3 regions of the Bacillus sp. ISL-46 genome follow, and region 2 is predicted to be linked to each of the others. Evidence: riboswitches for the same ligand, from Rfam matches in the RefSeq annotation. Region 2 holds a riboswitch; each other region holds the start of a gene.
The links. Region 2 has a riboswitch for S-adenosylmethionine ahead of J7E67_RS22925 (sugar ABC transporter substrate-binding protein). Riboswitches for the same ligand answer to the same signal wherever they lie in the genome.
Positions count from the first base shown of each region.

Region 1: it holds a riboswitch for S-adenosylmethionine, as region 2 does, so the genes downstream of both, mtnW (2,3-diketo-5-methylthiopentyl-1-phosphate enolase) here and J7E67_RS22925 (sugar ABC transporter substrate-binding protein) in region 2, are expected to answer to the same signal.
Region 3: it holds a riboswitch for S-adenosylmethionine, as region 2 does, so the genes downstream of both, J7E67_RS12765 (homoserine dehydrogenase) here and J7E67_RS22925 (sugar ABC transporter substrate-binding protein) in region 2, are expected to answer to the same signal.

Region 1 covers NZ_JAGGQR010000027.1:94,664-99,554, forward strand. Annotated here, with positions in the region: gene J7E67_RS15490 (carbon-nitrogen family hydrolase) at 1-313, opposite strand, end outside; gene J7E67_RS15495 (pyridoxal phosphate-dependent aminotransferase) at 432-1,607, shown strand; SAM riboswitch class I at 1,691-1,799, shown strand; gene mtnW (2,3-diketo-5-methylthiopentyl-1-phosphate enolase) at 1,871-3,082, shown strand; gene J7E67_RS15505 (2-hydroxy-3-keto-5-methylthiopentenyl-1-phosphate phosphatase) at 3,079-3,753, shown strand; gene J7E67_RS15510 (methylthioribulose 1-phosphate dehydratase) at 3,747-4,376, shown strand; gene J7E67_RS15515 (1,2-dihydroxy-3-keto-5-methylthiopentene dioxygenase) at 4,407-4,891, shown strand, end outside.
Region 2 covers NZ_JAGGQR010000049.1:53,515-58,405, forward strand. Annotated here, with positions in the region: gene J7E67_RS22920 (sugar ABC transporter ATP-binding protein) at 1-504, opposite strand, end outside; gene J7E67_RS22925 (sugar ABC transporter substrate-binding protein) at 574-1,689, opposite strand; SAM riboswitch class I at 1,819-1,926, opposite strand; gene J7E67_RS22930 (MFS transporter) at 2,203-3,378, shown strand; gene yfkAB (radical SAM/CxCxxxxC motif protein YfkAB) at 3,432-4,550, opposite strand; gene J7E67_RS22940 (formate/nitrite transporter family protein) at 4,767-4,891, shown strand, end outside.
Region 3 covers NZ_JAGGQR010000019.1:41,880-46,770, reverse strand. Annotated here, with positions in the region: gene J7E67_RS12770 (glycosyltransferase) at 1-635, opposite strand, end outside; gene J7E67_RS12765 (homoserine dehydrogenase) at 904-2,142, opposite strand; SAM riboswitch class I at 2,247-2,358, opposite strand; gene J7E67_RS12760 (GNAT family N-acetyltransferase) at 2,450-3,121, opposite strand; gene J7E67_RS12755 (GNAT family N-acetyltransferase) at 3,141-3,803, opposite strand; gene J7E67_RS12750 (carbon-nitrogen hydrolase family protein) at 3,824-4,684, opposite strand; gene argH (argininosuccinate lyase) at 4,803-4,891, opposite strand, start outside.

The DNA.
Region 1 (4,891 bases), on a different contig from region 2:
TGCCATCTTTATTGATGATGAGGAGAGTATTTTTTACTCCTGTTTCTTCACGGTTCGCAACTGAGCCGCCAACGAAATGAACCTGATTTTGTTGTGCTGCTTTTCTGAGAAATTCAATCGTTTGTACTGCTTTTGGGTCTGCAATTTCATTCAGGCGCGTCAAGTCATATCCCGTTGTCCATAGTTCCGGAAGGACAATGATATCGGGTTGTTCAGTCAGTGCATTTTCAATGAGTCTTTCGGCAGTTTGGTAGTTTTTATTGGGATCACCGAAGACGATATCCATTTGCAGACATGAAATTTTTAATTTCACGAATCTTCACCTCGTTTGAAATTTCGGAATTTTTTCTTTACAAGCCGTTATAAAAGTTATATCATTTGTGACTAGAATTTCACAATGATTCTTATAAAAAATTAAGCAGGTGAGAACAATGAAGCAATTTCCTCCATCAGAATTATTAACTAGTCTTCCGAAGCAATTTTTTGCTTCACTTGTTAAAAAAGTAGGGGAATATATTTCACAAGGGTTTGATGTGATTAATTTAGGGCAAGGCAACCCTGATCAGCCAACGCCTTCTCATATTGTTAAAAAACTTCAAGATGCAGCAGCGAATCCATTAAATCATAAATATTCTCCTTTTCAGGGACATCGTTATTTAAAACAGGCTGCCGCTGATTTTTATTTAAGAGAATATGGAGTGACCATTGATCCGGATAAAGAAGTGGCGATTTTGTTTGGGGGTAAAGCAGGACTTGTCGAAATTCCTCAATGCATATTAAATCCGGGGGATACCATCCTTGTACCTGACCCCGGTTACCCGGATTATTGGTCTGGGGTTGCTCTTGCAAAAGCTGAAATGGTTACGATGCCGTTACGAGAGGAAAATAACTTTCTACCGGATTATTGCGAACTGGATAAGTCTGTTTTATCAAAAGCAAAGTTAATGTTCCTCAATTATCCTAATAATCCAACAGGAGCTACAGCTACTCATGAATTATTTAATGAGACTATTAAGCTAGCTAGAGATCATGATATTTGTGTTGTTCATGATTTTGCCTATGGTGCTATTGGTTTCGATGGTGAAAAACCAATAAGTTTTATGCAGGTTGAAGGGGCTAAAGAGGTTGGGATAGAGATATATACTTTATCAAAAACCTTTAATATGGCAGGCTGGCGTGTTGGTTTTGCTGTTGGGAATGAGAGTGTGATTTCAAGCATTGAACTTTTACAGGACCATCTTTATGTTAGTTTATTTGGAGCTGTACAAGAGGCAGCGGCTGAGGCTTTAATGGGCCCTCAGGATTGTGTACGGGAACTAAACGATCTTTATGAGCGAAGACGTAATGTATTGATTGATGGGCTTCGTTCATTGGGATGGAAGGTCACCGCGCCAAAGGGTTCCTTTTTCGCGTGGCTCAAAGTTCCTGAGGGCAAAACATCTGAGGAATTTGCTAACATTTTACTCGAACAAGCACATATCATGGTTGCACCGGGAATTGGCTTTGGAGAATTTGGAGAAGGATATGTCCGTGTTGGGTTATTAACATCAGAACAACGATTAGCCGAAGCTGTTGAAAGAATTAGTCGTTTGGAAATATTCTGTTAAATCGATTGACATTTTATATTTTTCTTGAGATAATGCAAATTAAAGTTAAACAACATTAAAAACTTTATAAAATACGAATCGTTTTCTTATCAAGAGCAGGCGGAGGGAAAAGCCCGATGAAGCCCGGCAACCGACTTAAACCAGTTTTAGGCACGGTGCTAATTCTTGCAGCAACAAGCTGATAGATGAGAAGATGTTAGTTTGCGGCTAACCTCTTCTTTGTTGAAGAGGTTTTTATGTTTTTTGAAAGGACGTGTTTTTGAATGTCTAAAATAATTGCTACATATTTACTGCATGATGAAAAAAAACCAACCAAAAAGGCTGAAGAGATTGCACTTGGATTAACTGTAGGTTCATGGACGAACTTGCCTGAACTAGAGCAAAGCCAATTACGCAAGCATAAAGGCAGTGTGGTATCAGTTGAAACGATACCTGCAGAAAAAGGTGACCAATCTTTAATCCGCATAGCCTATCCAGCGATTAATTTTTCTAATGACCTGCCTGCTATTTTAACAACCGTTTTCGGTAAGCTTTCATTAGATGGAAAAATAAAATTACTAGATTTGCAGTTTGATGATGGATTAAAGAGTCAGTTCCCTGGCCCAAGGTTTGGAATTGAAGGTCTTCGGAAGAAATTAAACGTTTATAATAGACCGCTTTTAATGAGTATCTTTAAAGGAGTGCTCGGTAAAGATCTCGCATTTTTAGTTGAGCAATTAAAGCAACAAGCCCTTGGTGGTGTAGATTTTGTGAAGGATGATGAAATCCTTTTTGAAAATGAGCTGACACCATTTGAAAAAAGAATTGTCGAAGGAAAAAAGGCATTGCAAGAAGTATTTGACCAAACAGGACATCGAACTTTGTATGCAGTTAACCTAACGGGTAGAACATCGCAGCTGAAGGAAAAAGCAAGGAAGGCTGCAGAGCTTGGAGCGGACCTCTTACTGTTTAATGTGTTTTCCTATGGCATAGACGTCCTGCAGGAATTAAGAGAAGACGATGAAATTGCCTTACCGCTTATGGCACATCCTGCAGTTAGTGGTGCTTTTACATCATCTCCAGTTTATGGATTATCCCATTCATTATTGCTTGGAAAGTTGCTTCGTTATGCTGGTGCTGATTTATCGTTGTTCCCATCCCCATATGGAACCGTGGCGTTAGAGAAGACGAAAGCACTGTCGATTGCAAGTGAGTTAACCGTAGAAGATGCCTTTAAAAAGTCATTCCCAGTTCCATCAGCGGGAATTCATCCAGGCTTGGTTCCTTTATTAATTCGTGACTTCGGTAATGATTCTGTCATTAATGCAGGCGGAGGGGTCCATGGCCATCCAGAGGGTGCACGCGGAGGGGGCCTTGCGTTCCGTCAAGCGATTGATACCAATCTTAAAGGAAAATTATTAGCCGAAGGTGCAAAACAGCATCCTGAGCTCCATACGGCACTAAAACTATGGGGTAATGCAGAGGTGACCGTATGACAAAACCAGTGATTTTTTGTGATTTTGACGGAACGGTAACTGAAAGTGATAACATCATTAGCATGATGGAAAAGTTTGCTCCTCAAGGGTGGGAACGGATCAAAGATCAAATCCTCTCACGTGAGATTTCGATCAATGAGGGAGTTGGGAAACTATTCTCCTTATTACCAAGTAGGTTAAAGGATGAACTGACTGAGTTTGCGATTGAAAATGCAAAGATTCGCCCAGGATTTGGAGAGTTTGTTGAATTTGCGCGTGCAAAAGGTATTCCATTTTACATTGTTAGTGGCGGTATTGACTTCTTTGTTTATCCAATCTTGGAGAAATATGGTCCATTTGATGGAGTTTATTGCAATGAATCGGATTTTACAGACGAGAGAATAAAAATTCTATGGCCGAATGAATGTGATTCATTATGTAACAATGATTGCGGATGTTGTAAACCAAGTATTATTCGTAAATTAAACACTCAGGAAAACCGTTTCAAAATTGTTATTGGAGATTCGGTAACCGATCTCGAGGCAGCAAAACATGCGGACTTTGTGTTAGCAAGAGATTTACTTCAGGAAAAATGTGTGGAATGGGGAATCAATCATCAAGGATTTACTTCCTTTTTCGATTGTATCGAGGAGATTAACAAAAGAATTGAGGTGGATGAACTAACATGCTAAATGAAAGATGGAACGAATTAGCCGATGTAAAGGATGAGTTAGCTGAGCGTGATTGGTTTATGGGTACTAGCGGTAACCTGGCGATTAAAGTAAGTAATCATCCGCTTCAATTTTTAGTAACAGCAAGTGGAAAGGATAAACGGAAGCGAACAGATGAAGATTTTTTACTCGTTGATGAATTTGGCCGTGCAGTTGAAGAAACACATTTAAAGCCCTCAGCAGAGACACTTCTTCATGTCGAAATTTACCGTCGAACCAATGCTGGCTGCAGTCTCCATGTGCATACGATTGATAATAATGTGATCTCAGAAGTTTATGGTGATAATGGTGAGGTCACATTTAAAGGCCAAGAGTTGATCAAGGCTTTTGATAAGTGGGAAGAGGACGCAGTCTTAACAATACCAATCATTCGGAATGATGCCCATATCCCGACACTTGCCAATAAGTTTTCTGAACATGTTTCAGGAGATACTGGAGCTATCTTGATTCGCAACCATGGAATAACGGTATGGGGGAGAAATGCCTTTGAGGCTAAAAAAATCCTTGAAGCGTCAGAGTTTTTATTCCGCTACCAATTACGCTTACTAGAGCATAAACCATATCAATTGTTTAAACTAGTGTAAAAAATATTAAAAATGAGAGGATGATGAAGAATGGCATATATTACTTTTCAAACCAGAGAAGAGCAAATTCATGAACAAGAAGAGGTTGCAAGCTTTCTGGAGTCGCAGGAAGTTATTTATGAAAATTGGGATATTAGTAAGCTTCCCGCTGAACTAGTAGAAAAGTATCTTTTAAGCGATGAAGAAAAGGCAGAAATTCTAGCTGCATTTGAAGGCGAAATCGCAGATATTTCTGCTAGACGTGGCTACAAAGCGAAAGATGTCATTTCTTTATCAGAAAATACTCCAAATTTGGATGTATTACTGACAAACTTTAAAAATGAGCATCATCATACAGATGATGAAGTTCGTTTCATAGTCAGCGGCCACGGTGTCTTTGTTATCCAAGGTAAAGATGGTGAGTTCTTTGAAGTACATCTCAATCCAGGAGACTTGATTTCTGTACCTGAAAATACAAGGCACTATTTTACCCTTGAAGAAGATCGGAAAGTGGTTGCTGTAAGGATTTTTGTTAC
Region 2 (4,891 bases):
AATAAGAAACTTACATTGATTTGAAACAGCCCTAGCGATTAAGATCATTTGTTTTTCCGCTAACGTTAACTCACTTACAAGCTTCTTCGTCGGAAGCATAATGTTCATACTTGCTAGTATTTCATCCGCCTTTTGATGAAGGTCCTTCCATTTCATCCATTGCTTTTTCCCCATGTTATGGACTGTATCAAGGAGCATAATATTTTCGGCGACAGTTAAATATGGAATGAGAGCCGTATCTACTTCTTGATAAACGATTTGTATTCCTGTGTCCTGGGCATTTTTCGGAGAACGAATCTTCAGTTTTTTCCCATCTAACCTTATTTCACCGGTATAGTGGTCATAAGCACCCGCGAGAACCTTCATTAACGTTGATTTCCCTGCCCCATTTGCCCCAATCAAAGCTTGGATTTCTCCCGTTTCCATCGAAAAGTCGACCTGATTCAATGCCTTCACACCAGGAAACTCTATTGAGATGTTTTTCATCTCCAAAGTTGATCTCATCAAAATCATCCCCCGTAAGCAAACACTCTCTTCATCTATTGAAAAAGAGAGTGTCTAGTTATATGCTGACTATTCTTTATAATGCTTCTTTAACGTCTTTATCCACTCTTCCTCAAATGCAGTCGATTGACCCCAGCCTGGGATAATTTTTGCCAGATTAACCATGTTTACAGGCTCTTTTGCTTTGAGAAGATTTTCTTGTGAAACAAGTGAAGCATCTAAATCAAAGGTCTGTGGTGTTTCTTCACCTGCAAGCTTTTTCGCGAGTATTCTCATATCAACAGCGCCGATAAGTTTCGGATCGACAGCTGCTGTGTATTTCCAAGCGCTGCCTTTTCTTTGAATTTCTTGCAGATCCGCATTGGAAACATCGATTCCATAAATCTTCACTTCTTCACGTCCCGCTTCTTTCAAAGCTCGTGCTGCACCGATTGCAAATGCATCCCAAGTAGCAAATATGGCATCCAGTTTGCCTTTTGGATATTTATTTAACATGGCTGCAACTGCGTTTTGTGTTTGTACACTTGTATCTGCCGCAGCCACACCAAAGCGTTCCACTTCTTTAATTTCAGGATTTTTTGAAAGGACTTCTTGATAAACCTTATTACGTCTAACCATTGCAGGGAAACCGTCGACCCATAGGTAGGCAATATTTGCTTTACCCTTTGTATTCTTTACGAGTTGATCAAGGGCTAAAGTTGCTAAGGCTTCATCATCCTGTGAAGTAAGCGTTACTCCATCAAGCTTCGCAATATTTGGATTGGAGTCAAATGTAACTACACTTTTTCCTTTTTCAACTATCTTTTTTACATCATTAACAGTCGCATCATCGTCACCATGAGAAATGATAAATCCATCATAATCCTGGTCTAATGCCTGATTAATAGCATCATGGAACTTAGCTGTGTCACCATTTGCGGTAAACACGTCCACTTGAAAACCTAGGGCTTCTCCCTCTTCTTTTGCACCTGCTAAGAATTGGGCAGTATGATCATCACCGCCAATTTTACGGATAACCTTGATTTTTAACGGATCACCACTTGTAAACTTTTCAGATACACCTTCAAGTGAAACCTTTTTATGAGCGCTTTCTTGTTTTTTTTCTCCCTCAGAAGCACAGCCTGTGAGTAAGAGTGTTGCTGCTAATGCTGATACGAGTGTACATTTAAAGATATTTCTTTTCATGATTAAAGCTCCCCCTTTTAGATTCTTATCAATACTCCATTACTCCGATTGGAAAGGTTTGTTTTTATATAAAAATAAAAAACCCCTCCAGAAAAGAGAGGTTTCATCACAAATTAAGGGACTACTCCTCTCTTATCTTTCAAAACAATAAATTGTTTTGCAGGATTTAGCACCAATTCCAAACGGAACGGTTGCTGGGCGTCATCGGGCCAGTCCCTCTGCCACTCTTGATAAGAGAACGTATTATTCATTTAAAGTAATAAATTAGATTTTAGTCTCCTATTAACAAGTTGTCAATAGTGTTTTGAATATTTCTAATATAGTTATTATTCCCAATCTGTCAAGCCCTTTGAATATAAGTAATTGTATTTCCCAATTTTATATAAAGGGGATATCTCTTTAAAATTGTCAGAAATTTCGGTATGATAATATTTAGAGAACCGAAATACACTCTAGAAAGAAGTGTTATTTATAGTGATTCAACAGGAACGAGCAAAACGTAATTTAATCATCATGTGGTTTGCGAATTTCTTTGTCGCCGGAAGTATGACGATGGTTATGCCGTTCATCTCGTTGTACATTGAGACATTTGGAGATTTCTCGGAAAAATATGTCCAACATTGGTCAGGGTTCACGTTTGGGATTACGTTTGTTTCTGCCTTCCTCTTTTCCCCGATTTGGGGTAAAATTGGCGACCGCTATGGAAGAAAAAAAATCCTCATCATTTCCGGATTAGGGATGGGCATATCCATTTTTCTCATGAGCTTTGTCCATTCCGTTTGGCAGTTATTACTCCTCAGGTTTTTTATGGGATTCTTTTCAGGTTTTATCCCGATGTCACAAGCCTTTATCTCTACGCAAACGCCAAAGGAGATTGCGGGACGCGTACTTGGAACATTGCAAACAGGCAGTATTACAGGTTCTTTATTAGGACCTATGTTAGGTGGAATACTTGCAGATTCGCTTGGCTACTCCACTACCTTTAAGTGGACATCGATTTCCATTTTCATCTCTGCTCTTCTCGTCATCACCACAAAGGAATTTATGATTGAAGCGATAAAAGGAACTAAAGCCCACTATTCAAGCCGAGAAGTGGCTAAACATATTATCCGCAATCCGGTACTATTAACTGTTTTACTCATCTCTGCCCTTGTCCAGATCGCCCATTTCAGCATCCAGCCAATTTTGTCTCTATTCGTTAGCGACTTGCATGGACCAACCAATGTTGCCTTTTATTCCGGGATTGCCTTTTCTGCAGCTGGACTTGGAAATTTACTGATGTCACGAAATTGGGGGAAAATTGCTGATAAGTACGGCTATATTAAAATTCTTATTATTCTTCTTTTCTTAGCAGGAATTGTCTACCTGCCAGGTGCAGCTGTTTCGAACTTTTGGCAGCTGGTTATCATCCGTATTGCTCTGGGTGTCACGATTGGCGGGATAATTCCTGTTCGGGTGGCATACATTCGTCAGGAAGCACCGATTACAATGCAAGGCGAAGTTCTTGGCTACAATACGAGTTTAAGGTTTCTTGGAAATATTATCGGTCCAATGTTGGGCGGATTTATATCTGGTTACTTTGGATTCTCTGCTGTGTTTATCTGCACCAGTGCGTTATTGATACTAAGTGGGATCATATTGTATGTTTCCATGCAACGCCATCCAAAACTGGTGAAACATACGGTTTAAAATCCTAACGATCTGCAAAGCAAAAGGCCCTTCTGTTGGACCTTTTGTTTTGTTTATATTTTTATTTGATTATGTTGTTTGATGAAGTCTAAATCTTGATAATAGCTATTTTTCACTAAAATATTTGGACCAAGACATTTGACCTCAGGGCAATGACAACTTAATTCCTTTGCAATGGATGAATTCTGCCAGGTTTCATAAGCATTTAAAAGATTTGTAGTTTGAATGTTTCCTAGTGGCGGTGTATCGCCGAAGTCAGTCACAATTATATCTCCATTAAAAATATTAACATTCAGTCGTGAACGGCCATCAGGATCGTTCCTGACTGTTACATTATTACTTTTATATAAACGCTGTAAGAGAGCTAAATCCTCCTGTTCACTGCTGCATGCATAAAATGGGAGTGTACCAAATAACATCCACACCTTTTCATCTCTTATATCCAGTAAATGATGAATCGCTTCACGAATTTCATGTAGTGATAAGGTTTCAAGATTGCTAGCGAAGTCACTAGGATACATTGGATGAACTTCATGACGTTGACAAAGCATTTCATCGACGATTTGACGGTGAATCTTTTCCAGATGCGGAAGTGTACGTTTGTTTATCATTGTTTCGGCGGAAACCGTCACCCCTGCTTTAACCAACTCACGACTATTGTCTATCATTCTTTTAAAATATTTTTCCCGTTGTTCATATTCTGGCTTACGGTCCATTCTTGCAAAGCCGCCCTCGACAAAATCATCGACCGTCCCCCAGTTATGAGAAATATGTAAAACATCTAAGTAAGGCACGATTAGATCATAACGATCTAATTCAAGGGTTAAATTAGAATTAATCTGCGTCCGTACTCCGCGCTCATGGGCATATTTTAAAATCGGTACAACATAATTTTTTACCGAGGATAAGGATAACATCGGTTCTCCTCCGGTAATGCTAAGTGATCGAAGCGTCGGGATTTCTTCTAATCTTTGTATGAGCAAATCAAGAGGAAGCGCCTGCGGATCCTTTGTTTGGAGTGTATAGCCTACCGCACAATGCTCACAACGCATATTACAAAGGGTCGTCGTGGTGAATTCAATATTGGTTAATTGAGGCTTTCCATATTGCTCAATATCTAAATAGGCTTCCCATGGATCATACGAAGGGGTAATTTTTTTCAATTTTGACATAATGACTCCTTAAAATCAGTCTTCAAAAAACTTCTCTATTATAACTGAATTACGGATGTTATTGCTATTTTTAACCATTACAAAAGTTTATGTTTTAAAAAATGTAATTATACTAAGCTTGTTTAATGAAAAATTTACCCACTAATACATAACTAAGCCCTTTTCGATTAAAAATAAACGGATAATATCTATTCGTGAATGGTGGTTATGACAAACATGGAAATGCAGCCTTTAGGAGAAGCCGAGAAACTCGCCCTAAAAAAGATGAAAATCTTTCGGCAAAGCATCCTCCGTTATATTTTACGGGCAGCGCTTGCCAGTATGTTTATTGGATTCGGGGT
Region 3 (4,891 bases), on a different contig from region 2:
ATTTGTTTCTCATTAGAGCCTAGGTCCTTTTTATCTTGGGAGTTTTGTTTTTTTGTATTTACCTTTTGTGTTTCTCGTTCATTTACAGGCGGTGTTGGCCAAACACCATACAGCCCTGCTTCGCTTCCAGTTAGCTTTTTATTCAAATTATCATTAAGATTTTGTTCTGTTCTGCAGTGGCCCCATAGCCTAATCTCGTTGATATCCCCATTAAAGAATAGACCTGGTTGCCCACCAATCATCCCCGATGGGTAGATATAGGTTTTAAGGCTTCGTTCACCCTTTTTTACAAACTTACCATTAATGTATAGCTGCGGCTCTCTATCATCATAGACAACAGCAATATGAATAAGATCATTAATTATTGCTTCATAGACTAACACCGCATATATATTTTTCTTGGCATGTTCATAGATCGTAATTCCATTTAGTCCAACTGAAACACTAACCCCTGCATCATTATCGGACACCCCATATCCAGGTCCAATGATATAATTTTTTCCATTTACATTTGCCGGCTTATCGCGTGATTGTTTATCGATAAGATGAACGCTTTCAGGCAATACCCAAAACTCATAGGTGAATGTATTTTTCAGATTCGTTAATAAACGTCCATTTAAGCTATTCCCTAACATGACGCACCTCTTCAATTTACTTTTATGAATAACTAGTCCATTTGATCGAGCTTTTACACAATATGAATACTATTTGATTTTGACTAGACTTATCCCCAGTTTTAGGGTGTTTGGTTTGCTTTTTTTTAAGATATTAATATATCCCCTACACATAAGAGAGTAGAAATTGTTAAAACAAAAAAAGAGCTCCAAGGGGCTGTTGACAATTTGTCAACAGCCCCTTGAAAGCTCTTTTTTACGGGAACAAATGCTAGTTACATCTTTTAACCTAGAGGTAAGCTAAAGTTACTTCTTTATTCTTACTTTCTGTTTCATACTCCCCTATTATTTGAAAGTAACAAGACGCCTTCTGCTGATTAATTAACTGTTCTAATTCTTCCCTAGTCGCCTGGATAATTGCTATCTCATCAGAAGCTTGAGCTACCCATGTAATCAAAGGGTTATTATAATTCTTTGAGAGACCTTGAATTAACCATAATTCTTTTTCGTTCCCTTTTTTCTCTCCATCACATGCTGCTGTTGTTTTTGTGATATTCTTATTTGACGACCGATTTTGACAGACATAGACCAAATCTTCAATAACAGCACTTGCAGTAGGATACATCCCAGCTCCTGGTCCTTGCAAAGTAATACTACCAACAATATCAGAGTGAATATTTACAGCATTTTCTACGCCTTCAATAGAATAAAAAGGATGAGATTTCCCAACAAGGACTGGTTTAACCTCTGCGTTAATTTGACTACCTGTCTTACTAATACTTGCAATATGCTTAAACCTTAATCCCATCTTTTCTGCTGTTTCAATTAACTCTCTTGTAATCGAGGTAATGCCCGCACGCTCGACATTCTTCCAATTGGGTTGTTCTCCAAAAGCAATTCTGCTGAGAATCATTGTTTTATAAAAAGCATCAAATCCCTCCACATCGTTGGTTGGATCCACTTCAGCATACCCCTTCTCTTGCGCTAAAATGAGGGCATCAGCAAATGACTGCTTCTTCTCGCGCATTTCCGTTAGTATAAAATTCGATGTCCCATTAAGAATTCCTTGGATGTGACGAACTCGGTTAACATTTAATAACTGCCTTAAGGTTTGAATAACCGGAATACCACCCGCAACTGTTGCTTCATAACCCACCGAAACATTATAATTCTCAGCTAACTCGAGCAGTTCATTCCCGTGGTGTGCAAACATTTCTTTATTCGCTGTGATTATGTGGCAACCACTTTGTATAGCTTGTTTTAAAAAAGTAAAAGGTTGTTCTTTGTCGACGATTGCTTCGACAACAACATCAAGTTGAGGTAGATTAAGAATTTCGGCAAAATCTGTAGTTATTAAAACATCTTCCCTTATGTCTCTGGTTTTTTGTTTATTTTTTATTAGTACTGCAGCCACTTCTACTTTTCTCCCTAAAACACTAGTAAGTTCCTCAGCGTGGGATTGTATTGTTCTATAAACACCTTCCCCAACTGTACCAAAACCTAGAATTGCCACTTTAATGACAGACATGTATTCCACCCCTTAAATAATATTAGACATGACCAATTGGTTGTTTATTTTAATATCATATAAATAAGAAAAACCCTCTTCATAAGAAGAGGGTAGATTTCCTCCTCTTATCTGTCAGGTTAAAAATAACCTGCAGGAATTAGCACCTTTTCAAGAATTACCTTGATGGTTGCCGGGCTTCATCGGGCCTAGTCCCTCCGCCGCTCTGGATAAGAGTTTTATTTAATTATTTCATTAAATATCCAAGATATAAAAGAATTCTAGTTGATTCCTTTGTAATTGTCAATATTATTTGAAATTTCTTTTTTTACAATGGTAATAGGGATACCTCTTCCTTGTCCCCCAAACGGTCTATCATTTCTAACCACTCCTCCGGTTTATTTGAAAGAATGGAATAATAGGTGGTTAGAAAATCCTTTACAAGGTTTGCTGGCAGTGAGTCAAGTTCATCAGCTAATGGCATGAAACATAAATCAAGCCCTGTTACAACTTCCCCATTGTTTTCCCAGGAAGGATGAACATATGAAAAATCTATACGTTTATAGCCCAAATGGGAAAGAACTTCGCGGCGGATATATGGATCCATAACCCTTACTCCACCAAATTCGTGATCTTCCACCCGGTACGGATCATATATTTCTGCGAACATGCCGAATAGCACTTGTCCATTTTCTTTAGCTAATTGTTGTAAATCCTTTAACCGGTTTTGAGCTAAAAAACGTCCAAGGCTTAGCCCAGGTTGACTGATGATCGTAAAATCTGTCATGGCAATATTCCAATCCGGATAATAACGATATTCGGTTGCACCTAAGACTTTATCGCCATCGACTGCTACAAACACGCGAATACTCGGATCTTCTAATGGCTCTTTCCATAACTCATATGCTAGTACTTCTTCTGGGGGAAAAATTTCTCCCATTAAGTTATGAAGCCTTCTAAAATTCTGATCATCTATATTGGTAATTCTAATATATTCCATTGAGATACATGCCTCCCATTCATTTAAAAGGATTTTTCCATTCCATTAATGTTGCATAATTGTAGGATTCTTCATCCTCGAGATAGTTTTCAACAATTCCTAATGGCACACGGCTGCAGCGCAACAAGAAAGTGATGACAGGATCCTGTATATCCCCTTTAATTATCGCAGCTAAATATTGCTCAGGTGTCAAGCTATCAGCTGCTTTATAATATCCTGGCATTCTACCGCCGCCTAGTAATCGATCCAAACTTTTTTCAATCACAACATGGTACATAGCCTGCATCAACAATTTTCCTAACCCTAGTTTACGGTACTTCGGACGAACACTGATATCGACGATATACAAGGTATTACCCTTTGGATTATGGTTGCGTATGTATCCATGGTCTGTGATTTCTTCCCATGTATGACTTTTATCGTCTGGATCAAAGTCGATAGTTAAGCCGGTAAGTGACCCAGCCAATTCACCGTCCACTTCAACACACAATGCACCTTCTGGAAACAAGGTCACATGGTTTGTTAATTGCTCTTTATTCCACCATAATTCTGATGGAAAAGGAGGTGGGAAGCACTCAGATTGAATTTTGATAAGATTGTCAAAATCCAGTTTTGAATAATTGCGAATGATAACCGGCACAGGCCGATCTTGGTCATAAACAAAAAATTCACTTCGGTACAAGGAAACACCCACCCCTTAGTTTACTTTTCCCAATCTGTATATAAATCGGTCCTTCGATCACGCCAGGTTGTAACAGAACCACGTTCCCTTACTTCAGATAATAAATTTAAATCTAGGTCAGCTGTCACGATCATTTCATCGTTAATTTCCCCTTCAGCCAAAATGCCTTTTGGAGGAAATGGTATATCATTTGGAGTAATAATTGCGGCCTGGCCAAAATTAGCCCGCATAAAATCCACAGTTGGCAGTGTACCCACTGTTCCCGTTAAGACCACATATACTTGGTTTTCAACTGCACGAGCATGGCTGGTATACCGAACTCGATGAAATCCATGACGGTCATCTGTGCAGGATGGACAGAAGATGACATCCGCACCTTTGGCCCTTGCCATGCGTACGATTTCTGGAAATTCAATATCATAACAAGTGAGGAGGGCAATTTTCCCTTTTTCTGTTTCAAATATTTGAAAGGAATCCCCAGGTGCCATATTCCATTCATGGACTTCAGTTGGTGTAATGTGAAGTTTGGCCTGCTCCCCAATTCTTCCATCTGGATAAAATAAATGGGCGGTATTATACAACTTACCATCCTTTTCAATTACCTGCGTTCCCGCAATAATATGAATGTTCGTTTTTTGGGCAAAATTAGAAAACAACTCTCGATACTGTTCGGTAAAACTTGGCAGATCATTGATTGTTAGGCTTTGACCTTGGCCATTACCAATCGATAATAACTGGGTCGTAAAGAACTCTGGAAAGAGGACAAACTCTGCACCAAATTCTTCAGCAGTTTTTATGTAGTGCTCACATTGTGAAGCAAATTCCTCAAAGGATTGAATCGTATGTAAATGGTACTGCACGGCAGACACACGAATTTTCATCATTTTCCTCCTGTCATTTGTAAAAATTCTCATGGGAAAATTATCTAATATTTTAGTTTTTAATACAAATTTTAAAGACTAAAAGCCTGCCAGTTGGCAGGCTTTCAAAATTTCATATTTATCGCTGCAGTTTTCCCTCAGCTAACTGGATTTGCTTTTCCACTTGCTCTGGAGCCGTTCCCCCAAAGCTATTTCGGACACCAACAA